Regions from separate parts of the Aquisalimonas asiatica genome, predicted to be linked through region 1. Evidence: riboswitches for the same ligand, from Rfam matches in the RefSeq annotation. Region 1 holds a riboswitch; each other region holds the start of a gene.
What was found. A riboswitch is a leader RNA that binds a small molecule or an ion and turns the genes downstream of it on or off. The one in region 1 is predicted to bind cobalamin.
Positions count from the first base shown of each region.

Region 2: linked by a shared signal. The riboswitch ahead of BMZ02_RS13015 (cobalt-precorrin-5B (C(1))-methyltransferase) and the one ahead of BMZ02_RS10305 (hypothetical protein) in region 1 are both predicted to bind cobalamin.
Region 3: linked by a shared signal. The riboswitch ahead of BMZ02_RS13690 (TonB-dependent receptor domain-containing protein) and the one ahead of BMZ02_RS10305 (hypothetical protein) in region 1 are both predicted to bind cobalamin.

Region 1 is NZ_FOEG01000004.1:97,689-103,616, forward strand. Features, by position in the region: gene ubiD (4-hydroxy-3-polyprenylbenzoate decarboxylase) at 1-1,050, opposite strand, end outside; cobalamin riboswitch at 1,213-1,447, shown strand; gene BMZ02_RS10305 (hypothetical protein) at 1,655-1,978, shown strand; gene BMZ02_RS10310 (PepSY-associated TM helix domain-containing protein) at 1,999-3,552, shown strand; gene BMZ02_RS10315 (DUF3325 domain-containing protein) at 3,549-3,911, shown strand; gene BMZ02_RS10320 (TonB-dependent receptor plug domain-containing protein) at 3,978-5,928, shown strand, end outside.
Region 2 is NZ_FOEG01000006.1:9,616-15,543, reverse strand. Features, by position in the region: gene BMZ02_RS13030 (hypothetical protein) at 1-103, shown strand, start outside; gene BMZ02_RS13025 (SDR family oxidoreductase) at 114-884, opposite strand; gene ubiG (bifunctional 2-polyprenyl-6-hydroxyphenol methylase/3-demethylubiquinol 3-O-methyltransferase UbiG) at 881-1,645, opposite strand; cobalamin riboswitch at 1,748-1,969, shown strand; gene BMZ02_RS13015 (cobalt-precorrin-5B (C(1))-methyltransferase) at 2,117-3,220, shown strand; gene BMZ02_RS13010 (ABC transporter ATP-binding protein) at 3,217-4,149, shown strand; gene BMZ02_RS13005 (ABC transporter permease) at 4,146-4,919, shown strand; gene cobG (precorrin-3B synthase) at 4,916-5,928, shown strand, end outside.
Region 3 is NZ_FOEG01000006.1:161,454-167,381, reverse strand. Features, by position in the region: gene cobT (nicotinate-nucleotide--dimethylbenzimidazole phosphoribosyltransferase) at 1-367, opposite strand, end outside; gene cbiB (adenosylcobinamide-phosphate synthase CbiB) at 480-1,412, shown strand; gene cobD (threonine-phosphate decarboxylase CobD) at 1,385-2,371, shown strand; cobalamin riboswitch at 2,395-2,638, shown strand; gene BMZ02_RS13690 (TonB-dependent receptor domain-containing protein) at 2,759-4,579, shown strand; gene BMZ02_RS13685 (cobaltochelatase subunit CobN) at 4,586-5,928, shown strand, end outside.

The sequences.
Region 1 (5,928 bases):
ATCCACGATCTCCGGGAACTGTTTCTGCAGGATCGGCACGAACACCTCGTTCAGTGCCACCCCGAGCACCGCCGGCTCATCCGGCGGCCGGCCCGTGTAGGTGCTGTGATAGACCGGGTTGCTGCGGTGGGTGATGCGCTCGATGGTGAATACCGGGAAGCGGTCCACCTCGTTGTAGTAGCCGGTGTGATCGCCGAACGGGCCTTCATCCGCCCAATCGTCCGGGTAAATGTGGCCTTCAAGCACGATCTCCGCCGAAGCGGGCACCTGCAGGTCGGAACCGATGCATTTGCCCAGCTCGGTCTTGCTCCCCCGCAGCAGCCCGGCGAAGGCGTACTCGGAGAGGGTGTCCGGCACGGGGGTGACGGCGCCCAGGATCGTCGCGGGGTCGGCCCCCAGGGCCACCGCAATGGGGAACGGCTCGCCGGGGTGCTCCTGCTGCCATTCCTGGAAATCCAGCGCGCCGCCGCGGTGGCCGAGCCAGCGCATGATCACCCGATTGCGGCCGATCACCTGCTGGCGGTAGATGCCCAGATTCTGCCGCTCCTTGTGCGGGCCGCGGGTGACCACCAGCGCCCAGGTGATCAACGGGCCCGCGTCGCCGGGCCAGCACGTCCAGATGGGCAGGCGGGAGAGGTCGACATCGTCGCCCTCGATCACGTGCTCCTGGCACTCCGGCCGCCGCACCGTCTTCGGCCCCATGTTCAGCACCTGCTTGAAGATCGGCAGCTGCTTCCAGGCGTCTTTCATGCCCTTGGGCGGGTCGGGCTCCTTGAGAAAGGCCAGCAGCTTGCCGATTTCGCGCAGGGCTTCGGTGCCGTCCGCGCCCATGCCCAGCGCCACGCGATATGGCGTGCCGAACAGGTTGCCCAGCACGGGGATGTCCGACCCCACCGGGTTCTCGAACAACAGCGCCGGCCCGCCCTTGCGCAGGGTGCGGTCGCAGATCTCGGTCATCTCCAGGTTCGGGTCTACCGGCGCGGAGATGCGCTTGAGCTCCCCGTCCCGCTCCAGGCGGTCCATGAAATCGCGCAGATCCCGGTACTGCAGGCTGGCCATGGTCAAGGCTCCCGTTGGCTGGTGTCCGTGCGGTCGTGTGCGGGGATCATCGCACGAAACCGGGGGCGGATGGGACGGCATGTTGATAGCAATGTTATAACGTTACACATACGATCTTCGGGCCGGTTGACCCTGCCAGCAAGGGGCAGTAGCTTTGTCGTTTCGCTCTCGGGTGCCTTCAGGCCGTTCCGGCCGGGAAGGTGAAACGGGAACCCGGTGAGGCATGGGCAACGCGCCCCGTGCCAAGTCCGGGACTGCCCCCGCAACGGTGAGCGTGTTGCAGCGGACCATCCCCGCCACTGTGGCTGATGCCATGGGAAGGCGGTCCGCTCGGATGCTGCGGCATCCACACGCGAGTCCGGAGACCGGCCCGAGAGTCAGGCCCTGCCTGTGGTGTTGTCCCACGGCAGTGGTCACCGTCCGGAGGTGCGAGGGGCGCCGCTGGCGAGAGGTTTCACGTTCTCCAGGTCATCCCGGTGGCGCGTGGCCCGCGCAGGTTCCCGGTGTGTTGCTGAGCTCAACCGTCGGACCTCCTCGTCGCGATATCTCCCTCGCCGTGTGCATGCCACCGCGTTTCAGGGAGGATCACGTCGCCATGGCGTCTGACCGCAAACAGCCGAGCCGCGTCCCGGTGACCCGCGCAATGGCGATCGTGGCGCGCGTCGCCGTGGCTGTCCTTGGCGGGTATCTGCTCGCCGTCAGTTTCGCCACTGCCATGGTGAACGGGTTGACTCTTCCCCGGGCCGAGGCCGTGGACCTCGCCATCTCCCTGAGTTTCCTCCCCTACGCGGGCGCCGTGCTCTGGGCGTTCGCCGCTCGTACTCCTGCCATCGCCGCGGTCGGGATTCTCGTGCCGGTCGCATTGCTGGTGCTCGTCCAGGTGGGCGCCTCTGCCCTGGCGGCTGGAGGTGCGGTTTGACGGGCGCGTTCCGCGAGAGCATGGCGTGGCTCCATACATGGGCCGGTGTCTGCGTCGGCTGGATTCTCTACTTTGTTTTCGTCACCGGTACGCTCGGCTACTTCGCCGTCGAAATCGACCAGTGGATGACGCCCGAGCGCCCGGTTGCTGCGGTGACTGTGGATGCTGCGAGTGCGGCGGATACAGGAGTCCGCCGTCTCCTTGAGGTCGCTCCGGATGCCGAGCGCTGGACGATCACACCTCCGGGCCACAGGGAGAACCCCGACCTGCAGGTCGCGTGGAGTGGGGCCGACCCCGGTCGCGAGACCGAGATCCTGCATGCCGAGACGGGAGAGCCCGCCGACTACAGGGAGACGGCGGGTGGCAGCACGCTCTACCGGATGCACTACCAACTGGCCTATTTGCCCAGAACAGCCGCCTCCTGGATCGTTGGCGCCGCCGCCCTGGCAATGCTGGTGGTGCTCCTTGCCGGCGTTGTCATCCATCGCCACCTGTTTCGGGACGCCTTCACCCTGCGCACGGGCAAGGGGCTGCGGACCTGGCTGGACGCGCACACGCTGGCAGGTGTTCTGGCGCTGCCTTTTCACTTGATGATCACCTACTCCGGGCTTGTGCTGCTCGGCGTGACCTACATGTCGGTGGTTGTCGCGGCGGGATACGGCAGCGGCGCCGACGGGCGGCAGGCGTTCTTCTCGGAGCGCTCGGAGAGCGTCCGGCACATCAGCGCCGCCGGTGAGCAAGCCACGCTGGCCGAGATCGCACCGCTGGTGCAACAGGCCGAATCCCGATGGGGTGATGACTCCGTGGGTCGCATCACCATCCAGAACCCTGGCGATGCCGAGGCGAGGGTGGCTGTCGCGCGGCATACCGAGCGCCCGCTCCGGACGCGTGAGCAGCTGGTCTTCGATGGTGTCAGCGGCGAACTGGTCGATCATCACACCCCTCCCGTAAGCGCGGCTCACGGCGTGCGCGACGTTCTGGTCGGCTTGCACGAAGGGCGCTTCGCACAGCCCATTCTGCGCTGGTTGTACGTCCTTTGTGGATTCGCCGGTGCCGCGATGGTCGCAACGGGTCTGGTCCTGTGGACGACCAAGCGGCGACAGCAACGGCGCGCCGCCACTGGGGTTGCGCTGGTCGAGCGGCTCAATGTGGCCGTAGTCGCCGGGTTACCGATCGGTGTCCTTTCCTACTTTCTGGCGAACCGTTTGCTTCCCGTGGGCCTGGACGGCCGTGCCGACTGGGAGGTCCATGCGATGTTCATCGTGTGGGCGGCTGCTTTTGCCCATGCCGCCGCCCGACCACCGGGCAGAGCCTGGGTTGAGCAAATCGGCGCAGGGGCGGTGCTGGCTGCCCTTCTGCCGATGGTCAATTTCCTGACCACCGACATCCACCTTGGCCGTGCCCTGGCGGGTGGCAACTGGGTTCTCGCCGGAGTGGACGGCACCGCGCTTGCATTCTCCGCCTTGCTTGCAGGGCTGCTGATCAGGAGCCGCAGAAGGGCCGCTGACAACGCCGCAGCTTCGGCACGTCGTCGTGGCGGAATGCGGGGCGGCGTGCAAGGGGGCGGGAAATGATCGGAGCCGGCCTGTCAGCTCTGGCGCTCGCCTACGCCGGCCTGTCCGCACTGGCGCTCGGCATTGCCCGCCACCACCGCCAGGTTCGTGGGCACGTCGGTGATCAGCGGCTGCGCAAGGCATGCGCCGTGGCTGGATGGAGTGTAGTCGCCGTCCTTGTGTTGGGCAGCTTGCACCACTGGGGTGCAGGAGTGGGCAGTGTCACTGCCATTGCAACCCTGACTGCGGGGGCGCTGGCGGTCGCCGGGACACTGGATCTGGCCCCTCGGCGCCTGCCGCTCTACGCCGTTTTCGCCGTCATGTTCGCCGTTGCCGTTCCACTTGCAGACCAGGCGCGGCGGGCACTCGCCGGGGCCTGACCCATTGAGGGCAATCACTGACCGCCATTGGCGGCGATTCGATAAGAAAGGGAGCTCAAGGAAGCCATGAGTATGCATTCAGCGAGAGGGGGACGCCTGGTATTGGCGGTCACACTGACCGGTGGTATCGGGTTGTGTCAGCAGGCCGTTGCCGGTGACGTCACACAACTTGAGGCGATCGGAGTCACGGCCGCCGGGCAGGCGACGTCTCAGCGCGACCTGGCCGGGACTCTGGGCGACCGGGGCGCCAGCGTCGATATCATCACCGCCGAGGACATACGCGAGACCGGCGCCACCACGCTGACACAGGCGCTGGAGGTGCTGGCGCCGGGTGTCTACGTGCAACCGCAGGCGGGCGGACGCGCCGGCGCCGGCAGTATTTCCCTGCTAGGGGGAGACGAGCGGGAGTTCGTCATGCTGCTCGACGGTGTACGCATCGAACCGCGCACCTTCTTCGGCACTCATCTCAACATCAACCCCCAGCACATTGAGCGGATCGAGGTGCTCAAGGACGGACAATCCCTGTTCTACGGCAGCAACGCCATGGTCGGTGTGATCAACTTCGTCACCAAGGACTTCGACTACGCCGAACAGGGTGAATTCATGGGGGAGGCCGGCCGTTCACTGGGAGAGCGCAGTCAGGAGGAACTCAACCTCGGCGGCCACGCGAACCTTGACGTTGGTGACCACCGCTTCCAGGTGTTCGGTTCCCAGAATCGCGGGATCAATGAGCCGTTCGACAGCGATAGACTCGAATTTCCCGAGGGCGCGCCGAACGCTTATGAGGGCAGCCTGCAGAACCTCGGCTTCAAGTATCGCTACGACCTGAGTGACAGTGAGCGAATTGACCTCCACGTCCAGCGCAATGAGCTGCGTGAGGACGGCCTGCCCACCGGTTTCGGCGACCCCTCCGAGCAGCTGGTCAACGACCGGCGGACGCAGCAGGACATCGCGATGCTTCAGTGGGAACGTCAGGTGGACTCCGCGCGGTCCATGTCATTGCGTGCCTTCTGGAATGAACAGGAGGGTGATCGCCGCGAAGTGGACCTGGACAACGGCGACGCCGTCTACACCCGGGGAGGCAACCTGTCCCGCGATTACGGCCTCCACGGCATGACAGATTTCCCGGCCCTCGCCGGCCACTGGACGGTCGGTGCCGAAGCAAGTCGTCACGAGGGGTACAACCTCGGCGATGCGACACTCTCCAACCCTGGGTACGATCCCGAGACCTCGCTGGACCCGTTTGTTCAGTATCGCCCGGATATCGCCTTTCTGCCGCGCACCGATGTCTCCGTCGGGGCCAGATACAACCACAATGACCGCACCGACAGCGCGGCCATCTGGCAGTTGATGGTTCGCCACCGTATGACGTCGAACGTCGACGTGCGGGCCACTGCCGGCACTGCCTTCCAGGTGCCGCGCGCCGTGGACACGGTTGACGCCGAGCGAGACGTGGTTGGCGCCTCGGACCTCGACCCGGAGTCCTCCATCGGCGGCAATATTGGCCTGGAAGGCCGGGCCGTACCCGGCCTCGATGTGCCGGCGAGCTGGTCCGTCAGCGCATTCTGGCGGGAAATCACCGACCGGATCGACGACGAAGAGGAGGGCGACGATGTACTGCGCGTGTTCAACGTCGACGACCCCACCATCACACGCGGCGTCGAAGGGCAGTTTGCGGTTCGCCCGCTTCCGCAATGGTCGGTTCGTTTCAATGCCACCTACGTGGAAGCGTACATGGACAACGACCCCGATCAGGAACAGCTCGACGACATTCCCCGCTTCTTCGCCCGGGCACAGCTTGGCTGGGACGCCGCGCAGGCGCAACGTGGGGCACGGCTGAGTGGCGTCTACACCGGCCCGGTCTACGACACCCTCTCGGACGAAGCCGGCGGCCGCCAGAACTACGGTGGTCGCATGCGCGTCGATGCCTCCGCTTTCCAGTTCTTCGACGAACGGCACGACCAGCGCCTGGGCGTTCGCGTCGAGAACGTCTTCGATACGGACGTGCCCGTTGCTA
Region 2 (5,928 bases), on a different contig from region 1:
TGTCTACCGCCTGGACGTGGACGTGGACAGTCGCCAGGTGCGCATCATCGAGGCGCGTCCGGAGGCCGATGCCTCGGAATCCGGGCACCGGACCGAGGGCTAGTGACCGGCGGTTAGTCGGCGTACTGCATGCGGCGGGTCATGCCGCCATCGACCACCATGTTCTCGCCGGTGATGAAACCGGCGGCGTCCGAGAGCAGAAAGGCGCAGAGATCCGCGACGTCGTCCGGTCGGCCGACCCGGCCCGCGGGGTGCTGGGCATGGTCTCCGGGAGTCAGCGCGGGGGGCGTGCGCAGGCTTGGCTTGCGGTAGTCCTCCACCGCGATCCAGCCCGGGCTGATGGCGTTGACACGAACCCGTCCGGAGAGACTCACCGCCAGCGCGTGGGTGAGCGCCAGCACGCCGCCCTTGCTCGCCGCATAGGCCTCGCTGTCGGGCTCCGACTGCAACGCCCGGGTGGAGGCGATGTTCACGATGGCACCCCGGCGCGCTGCCAGATGCGGCGTGCAGTGCTTGCTGAGCAGGAAGGTGCCGGTCAGGTTGACGTCCAGCCAGCGCTGCCAGTCTGACAGGGCCAGCGCCTCCACCGGCCCGCTCAGCGGATCGGCAACGCCGGCATTGTTCACCAGGCCGTCGAGCTGGCCGAAGTGCACCAGCGTGGCATCCACGGCGCTCTCCACGGCCGCCTCGTCGGCGACGTCCGCCTGCACCGTGAACAGCCGCCCGTCATCCCGGCTGTCCTCGTCCAGCGCCGCCAGTGCTTCGCCGTCCACATCGATGACCGAGACGCGCCACCCCGACGACAGCAGCTTTTGCGACACGCCAAGGCCGATGCCCTGCGCACCGCCCGTTACCAGGGCGACGGGCCGTGGCTCGTCACTCATATCTCCCCCTCTGCCTGGCGCCTGGCCAGCAGCATGTAATTGACGCTCTCAGAGGGTGACAGCCACATGCGCCGCGTCAATGGGTTGACCTTGACGCCGGTGCGCCGAACCGTCGTGATGCCGTCCCGCTCCAGGAGCGTCTCCATTTCCCCCGGCGTGGGGAAGCGGGACCACTGGTGCGTGCCCCTTGGCAGCAACCGGAAGATGTACTCCGCGCCCAGTATGGCCACGACGAACGAGACCGCGTTGCGGTTGATGGTGGCCACGAAGGTGTGTCCGCCCGGTGATATCAGACGGTTCACGGCAGCCATGAACGCTGGCAGATCGGCCACGTGCTCCACGACCTCCATGTTCAGCACCACGTCGTAGCGGGCGCCGCGTCCGGCCAGCGCTTCGGCCGTGGCAGTCTCGTACGTGATGGCCAGACCCTGTTCGCGGGCGTGCAGGCGCGCCACCTGGATGTTGCTGTCGGATACGTCCACACCGTGAACGCTGGCCCCGAGCCCGGCCATGGCCTCGCTGAGCAGTCCGCCGCCGCAGCCGATGTCGAGCATGCGCAGGCCCGCCAGTGGTGCCGGGCCGGCAGGGTCGCGGCCGTATCGCTCGCACAGGTGGTCACGGATGTACCCGGTTCGCAGCCTGTTGAGTACGTGGAGGGGCCACAGCTTGCCGTCGGGTTGCCACCACATGTCCGCGAGTGCGCGGTAGCGCGCCAGTTCATCCGCATCCACTGTCCGGTCGTGCGCGTCGTCGTCTGCCATGGCATGCCGCTCTCGGATTCGTCTTTGGATGATCAGTATTGCATAACTAGTGTAAGCAGATTGTATTGGCAGTCCCGGTTGACCACCCCCCGGGGGTCCCATAAGGTACAGCCAGCTTCAGGTGCCCCGAGTGCAGCCGGGGATAATCGGGAAGCCGGTGCGCATCCTTTTTGTGCAAGGCCGGCGCTGCCCCCGCAACGGTATGTGGTGACAACCGGATCACAGGCCACTGACGATGCCCGCCCGGGTGCGTCGGGAAGGCGATCCGCCGGGGACGGACCCCGCGCCACGAGTCCGGAGACCGGCCTGAACTCCCTGGTGCCGCGGGGTGCGGCGGAACCGGGTGGTGATCGCCTGTCCCCCAAGATCGGTATCCACCCTGCCACCGCTCCCGTCGCGCAATCATCCGGCGTGGGACCGCAAGACGTGACTGACGCGCAGCAACCACAGACAACCACCGGCGCGCCCTCCATGCGTCCGGAGAGCCGTGATGGCGATGGCCGGTTGCGTACCGGCCTGACCACCGGGGTGTGTGCGACGGCCGCGGCGACCGCCGCCGCGCGTCTGGCGCTGGGGGATCAGGTGGGCGAGCGCCAGTCCGTGGTCCTGCCCAAGGGCAAGCGCGTGGAGCTGGTCCTCAATGACCTCCGGCGCACCGGGGAGGGCGCCGAAGCGGGCGTCATCAAGGACGGTGGCGATGACCCGGATGCCACCCATGGCGCCCGGGTGTGGGTACGCGTCGAGCCTCGCCGCGAGTCGGGTATCACTTTCCATGCCGGTGCCGGCGTCGGGGTTGTCACGCGCTCCGGCCTCCCTGTCGCGGTGGGCGAGCCGGCCATCAATCCGGTGCCACGGCGCATGATGACCGACCATCTTCTTGAATGCGCCGCCGCCCTGGGTCATCGCGGGGGGTTCTCCCTCTTTGTCGGCGTGGACGACGGCGAACGTATTGCCGAGCGCACCATGAACGGGCGTCTGGGGATCCAGGGCGGGCTGTCGATCCTCGGTACCACCGGCATCGTGCGGCCGTTTTCCTGTGCGGCCTACATCGCCTCCATTCACCAGTCCATCGACGTGGCCCGCGCCAACGGCATCACCCACCTCGCCTGCTGCACCGGCGGCTCCAGCGAGGCCATGGCGCGTGCGCGCTACCGCCTCGGTGACATGGCACTGATCGAGATGGGTGACCTCATCGGGGGCGTGCTCAAGTACATCAAGCGTCATCCGGTGCCGCGGGTCACCCTGGCCGGCGGTTTCGGCAAGCTCAGCAAGTTCGCCGCCGGCCATGCCGACACCCATAGCCGCAAGTGCGCCATCGACCTTGACGGCCTCGCCAGGGAAGCGGCGGCCCTGGGTGCCGACACCCACCTGCGCATACGCATGACAGCCTGTAACACCAGCATCGAGGCCCTCTCGCTGTGTCAAAACGCCGGGATTCCCCTGGCGGACCGGATCTGTGCCCGCGCCTACGATCAGGCCCGCCGCACGCTGCCCGACGCCGTTATGCTTGATGTCTGCGCCGTGGATCGAGGCGGTCGCCTGGTGGGCACGGCGACCACTGGGGTGGCGGCATGAGCGCGCCGGCAATCGCCCTGGAAGGCCTGACCAAACACTACGCCAGCGGTCGCACCGGTCTCGCGGGGGTGGATCTCACGGTGGATGCCGGCCGTTTCTTCGGCCTGCTCGGCCCCAACGGCGCCGGCAAGACCACGCTGATCGGCCTGCTGACCTCGCTGGTGCGGCTGGAACAGGGCACGGTGCGCGTGTTCGGCCATGACCTGGCGCGGGAGCCCGTTGCCGCGCGGCGGCTCATCGGACTGGTCCCCCAGGAGGTGAACTTCAACAGCTTCGAGCCGGTGGCGGAGATCGTCGCTACCCAGGCTGCCTACTACGGTCTTTCGCCACGGCGCGCGCGCCAGCGCACCGACGTCGTGCTGTCGTTGCTGGGGCTGGCCGACCGTGCCCGGCAGACCGCCTGGGGGCTGTCCGGTGGCCTCAAGCGGCGGCTCATGATCGCGCGCGCCCTGGCGCACGAGCCGCGCCTGCTGGTGCTGGACGAGCCCACCGCCGGGGTGGACGTGGCGGCCCGCCACGACCTCTGGGCCGTGCTGCAGCGGCTGAACGCCGCCGGCACCACGGTGCTGCTCACCACGCACTACCTGGAGGAGGCGGAGCAGCTTTGCGACGACCTCGCCTTCATCGACGACGGTCGCCTCATCGCCCGCGGCAGCCCTACTGCGCTGCTGCAGGGGATGGACCACGACACCCTGGTGCTGGATCTGGCCGCTGACTGCCCGGAACCGCCCCGTCTCGATGGCGTCACGGTCCGCGCCGTGGATAGCCGCACCCTGGAGGTGGACGTGCCCCGGGGCCGGCATCTCAATACCCTGTTCGCGTCGCTCACCGAGGCCGGGGTGCAGGTGATCAGTCTGCGTAACAAGAGCAACCGGCTGGAGCAGCTGTTCCTGGAGCGCCTGCGCAGCCGGCAGGAGGCACCGGCATGACAGCGGCGCTCTACTGGAATGCCTATCGCGGCATGGTGGTGAAGCAGCTTCGCCGCGTTGTGCGCACCTGGATCCAGACACTGTTGCCGTCGGTGGTGACTGCGGCCCTGTTTCTGGTGGTGCTTGGCCAGCTGGTCGGGCGGGAGATCGGCACCCTCGGCGGCGTGGGCTACACGGAGTTCCTGATGCCCGGCCTGGTAATGCTGGCAGTGGTCACCAACGCCTACAGCAACGTGACCCTGGCGGTGTTCGGCGCCAAGCTCCAGCGTCACATCGAGGAGCTCCTGGTGGCGCCCATGCCACCGTGGCTGATCGTTGCCGGCTTCGTCACCGGCGGCGTATTGCGCGGATTGCTGGTGGGGCTGCTGGTGGCCGCGCTGGCGCTGCCACTGACCGGGCTGCAGTTCCACCACCCGGTGGGCATTGCCGGCATGGCGGTGCTTGCCGCGTTGCTGTTCTCCTTTGCCGGGCTCATCAACGGTATCTATGCGCGCACCTTCGACCACACCTCGGTGGTCACCACGTTCGTGCTGACGCCGCTGATCTACCTGGGCGGGCTGTTCTACCCCGTCAGCCGCCTGGACGAACCGTGGCAGAGCCTGTCGCTGGCCAACCCCATGTACTACCTGATCGAGGGCTTCCGCCACGGCCTGCTCGGCACCAGTGCGGTGCCGTGGTGGGCCACGTTTGCCATGCTCGGCGTGGCCACCGCCATCGCCGGCGCCGTGGCCCTGACGCTGGTGGCCCGGGGCACACGGGTGAAACCATGAGTGGGGCGCGCGCCAACCATAACGGCGCCGTGCGCGGTGCCTGCCCGGGGGTGGCCGCGCCCATGGCCAGTGGCGACGGGCTGCTGCTGCGCCTGCGCCATCCCATCGGTGGCTGGACGCCGGCGCAGGTGGGCGCCGTGGCGCAGGTGGCCGAAGAATACGGCAACGGCGCGCTGGAGCTCACCGTCCGTGGCAACCTGCAGCTGCGTGGGGTGCGCCCGGCAACCCTGACGGGCGCCCAGAACGCGCTCGTGGCGGCCGGCGTCGCCGACAGTGACCCCGACCGGGAGGCGGTACGCAACGTGCTGGCCGCCCCCGCGACCGACCTGGACCCCGATGCCGTCACCGACATCACGCCGGTGGCGCGGGCCGTGGCCGACGGCATCGCCGCCGACACCGCACTTCACCGCCTGCCGGCCAAGACCGGCGTGGTCGTGGATGGCGGTGGCGTGACAGGGATCGCCTGCGTCCATGCCGACCTGCGCCTGGACGCCGTGACCTGTGATCACGGTGGCCTGCGCTATCGGCTGAGCATTGGCGGCCGGGGGGCGGACGCGGTGCCGCTGGGACGGGTTGCTCCGGAGCAGGCCGCCGTTGCTGCCCGGCGCGTGCTGGCGCGACTGCTGGACGACGACCCGCCGCGGCGGATGGCTGCAGCCCTGGCCGAGCGCGGTGTCGCGCCGTTCCAGGACGCACTGGCTGAGCTGGCCGAGCCCGCCGGCACGGTGCCGGTGCCCGCGGTGGGGCCTCCGGCACCGGGAGTCGCGCCCCACGGGGCCTGGGTACACGCGGCGTTCCCGTTCGGTGCGCTCAATGCAGCGCAGCTGCGGCAGCTGGCCGTGGTGGCGGAGCGGCACGCGGCGACGGGCGGCACACCCACGCTGCGACTGACGCCCTGGCGCAGTGTTCTGCTTGCGGGGGTCGGCGTCGCCGCGCTGGAGCCGCTGGCTGCGCTGGGTGTCATCACCGAACCGGCCGATCCCCGCCTCGGGCTCGGTGCCTGCGTCGG
Region 3 (5,928 bases), on a different contig from region 1:
GAGGCGGCAGAGGCGTCACCGTGCCCGCATTCACCACCTCCAGGGTGGCACCCAGGTGGCGAGCCAGCACGCTGACCGCCGCACCGCCCGCCGCGAAATTCCGGACCATCTGGGCCGTCACGGCCTGCGGAAAAGCGGATACACCCTCGTCGCAGACACCGTGGTCACCCGCGAACACCGTAATCCACACACGCTCCAGCGCGGGCAGCGACGTTCGCTGTTGCGCCGCCAGGCGCACGGTCGCCGTTTCCAGGCGGCCCAGCGATCCCGGCGGTTTGGTCAGCTGCATCTGCCGCTGCCAGGCCGCGTCCGCCGCGCCCGTGTCGGGGGCAGGAATCGGCGCGTCCCAGGGCGTGTTGGTGGTCATGACAGGCATGTCCCCGCTGTGTATGGAGGGCACCGGATGTTCGGCCCGCCCCTGACGGGTGTCAAGCCGCGGTATACACTGACCGGCTTCGCCATGTTGCCACGAGGACGCCTTGCTTACCGCGCTTGTCTGTATCGGCGCTGTCATTCTGGATACGCTGCTGGGGGAGCCCCGGCGGCTGCACCCGCTGGTGCTGTTCGGGGCACTGGCGGATGCCGTCGAGCGCCGTTTCAACCCGGACGGGCACGGCAGCATCGCGTCCGGCCTGACGGCAGCCGCCGTGTTGCTGGCACCGCCCGTCCTTGTCGCCGTGGTACTGGCGCTGGTGTTGCCGCCGGTCGTGTTGGTGGCCCTGGAGATTGTGGTGCTGTATCTCGCCATCGGCCCGCGCAGCCTGGGAGATCACGCCCGCGCCGTCGCCACACCGCTGATCCACGGCGACCTTGCCGGTGCCCGAGACGCCGTGGGCGCCATGGTCAGCCGCGACACCCGGGCGCTGGATCAACGGGGCGTTGCCGGGGCGGCGTCCGAGTCGGTCCTGGAGAACGGCGCCGACGCCGTCTTCGCCAGCCTGTTCTGGTACCTGGTCGCGGGCCTGCCGGGCGTAATCCTGCACCGCCTGGTGAATACCCTGGACGCCATGTGGGGCTATCGGACACCGCGCTACCTGTTGTTCGGCCGCGTGGTCGCGCGGCTCGACGATGCGCTCAACTGGATACCGGCGCGGCTGACGGCGCTGGCCTACGCCGCCTCTGGCCGCACCGCCACGGCCCTGTCCTGCTGGTTCCGCCAGGCGGGCGCGTGGGAGAGCCCCAACGCCGGGCCGGTAATGGCCGCGGGCGCCGGCGCGCTTGGTGTCACCCTCGGCGGCGCCGCGCCCTACCGGGACGGCTGGCGGGAACGCCCACCCCTGGGCGAAGGTCCGCCACCAGACGGCGCCACCATCGACGCCGCGGTCGTGCTGGTGCGCCGCGCCGTGTTCTGCTGGCTGGCCGTCATCCTATTGGGAGGCATGGCATGGTCCCTGATCACGGCGGCAGGCTGAACCGGGCGGCAGCCGCATACGGCATCCCCCTGGAACACTGGCTGGACCTCTCCACCGGCATCAACCCGTGGCCCTGGCCGGTGCCGGAAGTCCCCGGGTCGGTGTGGCAGCGCCTGCCCGAGGCGGACGACGACCTGCCGGCGATCGCAAGGGCGTGGGCGGGCGCCCCGGCTGCGGCCGGCTGCGTCACCACGGCCGGCTCCCAGGCGGTCATCCAGGCGCTACCACGACTGCGGGCGCCCTGCCGGGTCGGCGTACCCGCCCCCGGCTACGCGGAACACGCGTGGTGGTGGCGCCAGCAGGGTCATGCGGTGATCAATGTGCCCCACGACGATGTGGACGCGCATCTGGACCACCTGGACGTGCTGGTCTGGATACACCCGAACAACCCCACCGGGCTTACCGTCCCGACGGAGCGTTTGCTTGAGTGGCACCGTCGGCTGCAGGCGCGGGACGGCTGGCTAGTGGTGGACGAAGCCTTCATCGACCCGACACCCGCAGACAGCGTGGCGCCCGCCACGGGGCCGGACGGACTGCTGGTCATGCGGTCCCTGGGCAAGTTCTTCGGGCTCGCCGGCTTGCGGGGCGGCTTTCTGTTCGGCCCGGCGCCGCTCTGCGACCACCTCGACACGCTGCTTGGCCCCTGGGCCGTGAGCCACCCGGCACGCTGGGTCATGCGCCAGGCCCTGGCCGACCGCGCCTGGCAGGAGGCCAATCGCCGGCGTCTCGACGCCGGGGCGGCAGCCCTGGACCAGGTGCTCCGACGCCACGGGCTGACGCCCGCCGGAGGCACCAGCCTGTTTCGCTACTGCCCGCACGGCGAGTCGGCCGCGCTGCAGGATCGACTCGCCCGCGAGGGCATCCTGGTGCGCCTGTTCCAGGGGCCGGCCGCGCTGCGCTTCGGACTCGCCCCGGATGAAGCGGGGCTGGCACGGCTCGATACCGCCCTGTCGATTTGACTACCGGCACCCCCCTTGCTAGCGTCATTCGCCTCCCTGCAGGTGTCCCGTGCAGTACCAACCGGCTGTGACGGGATGAAACGGGAAGTCGGTACCGGCCCGCCTCACGGCACGCGGCCCCATTCCGACGCTGCCCCCGCAACGGTGTTTGAGTCAAAGGCGACCTCTCGGCCACTGTGCAATATGCACGGGAAGGCGGTCGCCCAGGGACGGGTCCACAGCTCCCCGCTCATCAGCCCGTAGACCGGCCTGCCGGGTTTGCCGCGCGTTGCGGAGGGCGACGCACAGGCCGGCAGACTCCGCCACTTGCCGCCTGATCGCCCCACCCACGCGCCACTATTACAGAACGATACGCCCGTGCGGGTGGCACGGCGAAAGGGGACAACCATGTACTTCAGCAAGCCTGCAGCTGCGGCCACGGTGGCCGTGTGTCTGGCGCCTCTGAGCGCCTCGGGGGACGACCCGATCCAGCTCAACCCCGTGGTGGTGACGCCGACGCTCTCCACCCAGACCGTGGACGAAAGCCTCAGCTCGGTCACTGTGATCGACCGCGAGACTCTGGACCGGCAGCAGCCACGGGAGCTTGGCGACATCCTGCGTGGTCAGCCCGGGCTCGACGTCCAGACCAACGGCTCCTTCGGCAAGGCCACCAGCGTCTATACGCGCGGCACCGGTTCCGAATCCACGATGCTGCTGATCGATGGTGTGCGCATTCGTTCGGCCACGACCGGCGGCGTGCCCTGGCAGTTCATCCCGCCACAGCTTCTCGATAACGTGGAGGTTGTCCGCGGGCCCAGGGCAAGCATCTACGGCGCCGACGCGGTCGGTGGGGTCGTGCAGGCGTTCACCCCGGACGGGCGAGACGGCGATCAGTACTGGATTCAAGGGGGCTATGGTTCATTCGATAGCAGCGAGATTGGTGCGGGCTTCGCGGGTGCGGCGGACGGCACGTCCTACAGCGTGAGCACCAACCGCTTCCATACGCGCGGCGCCCCGGTTCGGGAAGACGGGGACGACCGGGGGTTCGTCAACAACGCCAACGTTGGACGGCTTACCCATCAGTTCGATAACGGCACGGAGGTCGGCGTTCTCGGGTTTCGCGCCGAAGGCAACACGGAATTCGACGGCGGCGATACCGATTTTCTGAACCAGGCCATCGGCGCCCACACGCTGATCCCGATCGGCGCAGCATGGACCACCCGGCTGCAGATCAGCCAGGCCCGTGACGAACAGGAGAACTTCGAGGGATCCGGAATCTCGGTCTTCGATACCGAAACGCGCACCGCCCGGATGGAGAACACGGCCATCCACGGCAACAACGAAGTCGTCTTTGGTGCGGAGTTTCAGCGCGACGAGGTCGCGGGAACCACCGACTACGACGAGACCCGCCGTGATAATCGCGCCGCTTTCGGACAGTACCTGATCGGTGGTGACAACTCGGAGATCCAGCTCAGTGTGCGCCTCGATGATAACGAGGCCTTTGGTGACCGCGTCACCGGTGGCGCCGCATTCGGACAGGCGCTGGACGCCAATCACCGACTGCGTCTGAGCTACGGCACGGCATTCCGTGCGCCCACGTTCAACGACCTTTATTTCCCCTTTACCGATTACGGCGACGGCTTTATTTTCGAAGGCAACGACAACCTCTCCCCCGAGCGCTCCCAGACCGCGGAGATCGGCATAACCGGTCAATACCAGCATCTCCGCTGGGATCTTGCCGCCTACCAGAGTCACGTGGACGACCTCATCCAGAACGCCTTTGGAAACGACGGCGTCATGCGGCCCGAGAATGTCGACCGCGCCCGCATTCAGGGGCTGGAAGGCTCGCTGCAGACCCGCATCAGCGCGTGGGATGTGCAGGCCTCCGCGACGCTGACGGATCCGCGTGACCGCGACAGCGGTGAGCGCCTGGAGCGCCGCGCGACCAGAACGGCCCGTCTTGATCTCGACCGGTCCATCGGGACGGCTTCCGTCGGCGCCAGCGGGATCTTCCAGGGTGACCGCTACCAGGGCGATGACCGGCTGCCCGGCTTCGGCCTGATGAACCTGCGCGCCGGCTGGGAGTTTGCGCGCAACTGGTCTGCCCGGCTCACGATCGATAACGTCTTCGACACGGATTATGTCACGGCTCGGAACAGTACAAGCGACTTCGACTACAAGAACGCCGGCCGCACCGCCTTTCTCAGCGTCCGTTACGGGAACCGATAAATGATGATGCGATTCAGCGTGCTACTGCTGGCACTGCTGCTGCCAGGGATTGCCTCCGCCGCCACCATCGTCGGCATTGTCTCCGAACGCTCCGCCGCCGAAGTGGCGGCCGGGGCCCATGCCTTCGTGGACGCCCACCCCGAGCACGATGTGGTGCTGCGCACCCCGGAACAGCTGGCCGAGAAATCGGACGGCGAGGTGGCCGGGCTCTGGCGCGAGGCCGACGCCGTGTTCATGGCCGGCGTCTTCGGCGATCAGGTCGGGCGCATCGAGCGCCTGTTACGCGAGGCCAGCCCCGGCGCGGACGTGCCGGTGCTGGCCATGAACAGCGACCGCCGCATTACCCGGCTCTCGCGGCTGGACGGAGAGCCGGTGCTGGACGGCCTCTCCGACGAGGCCGTCAACGAGCTGGTAGCCAACCCGGATGCCGGCGAAGACCCCCGCGAGCATCTGGCCGCACAGCGCGACGCCTTCCCCGATCAGGCCGACTGGCTGAACGGGCGCGCGTTCTACCAGGGACGCAGCCCGGACCACATGGCCGGCATGATGGAGTGGCTGCTGGCTCATGCCGGTCACGACATGGAGGTGCCGGAGCCGCGCCCGCAGGACCCCATCCGCTACTACCGCAACGGCAAAGCCAGCGCCGACCCGGCGGACCTCGACCTGGACGACGGGCCCGCCGTGGCACTGCTGGATGGCAACACCGGCGACCGGCCTGGCGACCGGGCACTGCTGGACGCCGCCTGTGAGGCCCTCGAGGAGCGTGGCATCCAGTGTTTCGCCGTGCTGGCCCGCTGGGGTGGCGCCAGCGTCGAGGCGGTGGAGACCCTCGCCGAGCGCAGCGCACCGGCGGAGCTGACCGGCGTGGTCAGCCTCAAGTACTTCACCGTGGGGGGCGGCGAGGGCCGGCGGGACGTCACCGAGGCGTTCGGCGCCCTGGACGTGCCCGTGGTCAAGGGCATCCGCCTCAGCGACCTCACCGAGCCGGAGTGGCAACTGTCGGAAGAGGGCATCCCCTGGGACAACGTCCACTACCAGCTCGCCATGCCCGAGCTGCAGGGCATCAGCCAGCCCATGGTGCTGGCAACGGCCGAATCGCCTGAGACCGACGACGCCACCGGGGTGACACTCAAGCTCACCCGCCCGGTCCCGGAGCGGGTCGAGGCGATGGCGGACCGCATGCAGCGCTGGCAGCGGCTGCAGACGGCCGACAACGCCGACAAGCGGGTCGCGCTGGTCTACTACAACCACCCGCCGGGGCGGCACAACGTCGGCGCCGATAAGCTCGACGTGCCCGAGTCCCTGTTCGAGATGCTCCAGCAGCTGAAGGCCGCCGGCTACGACACCGG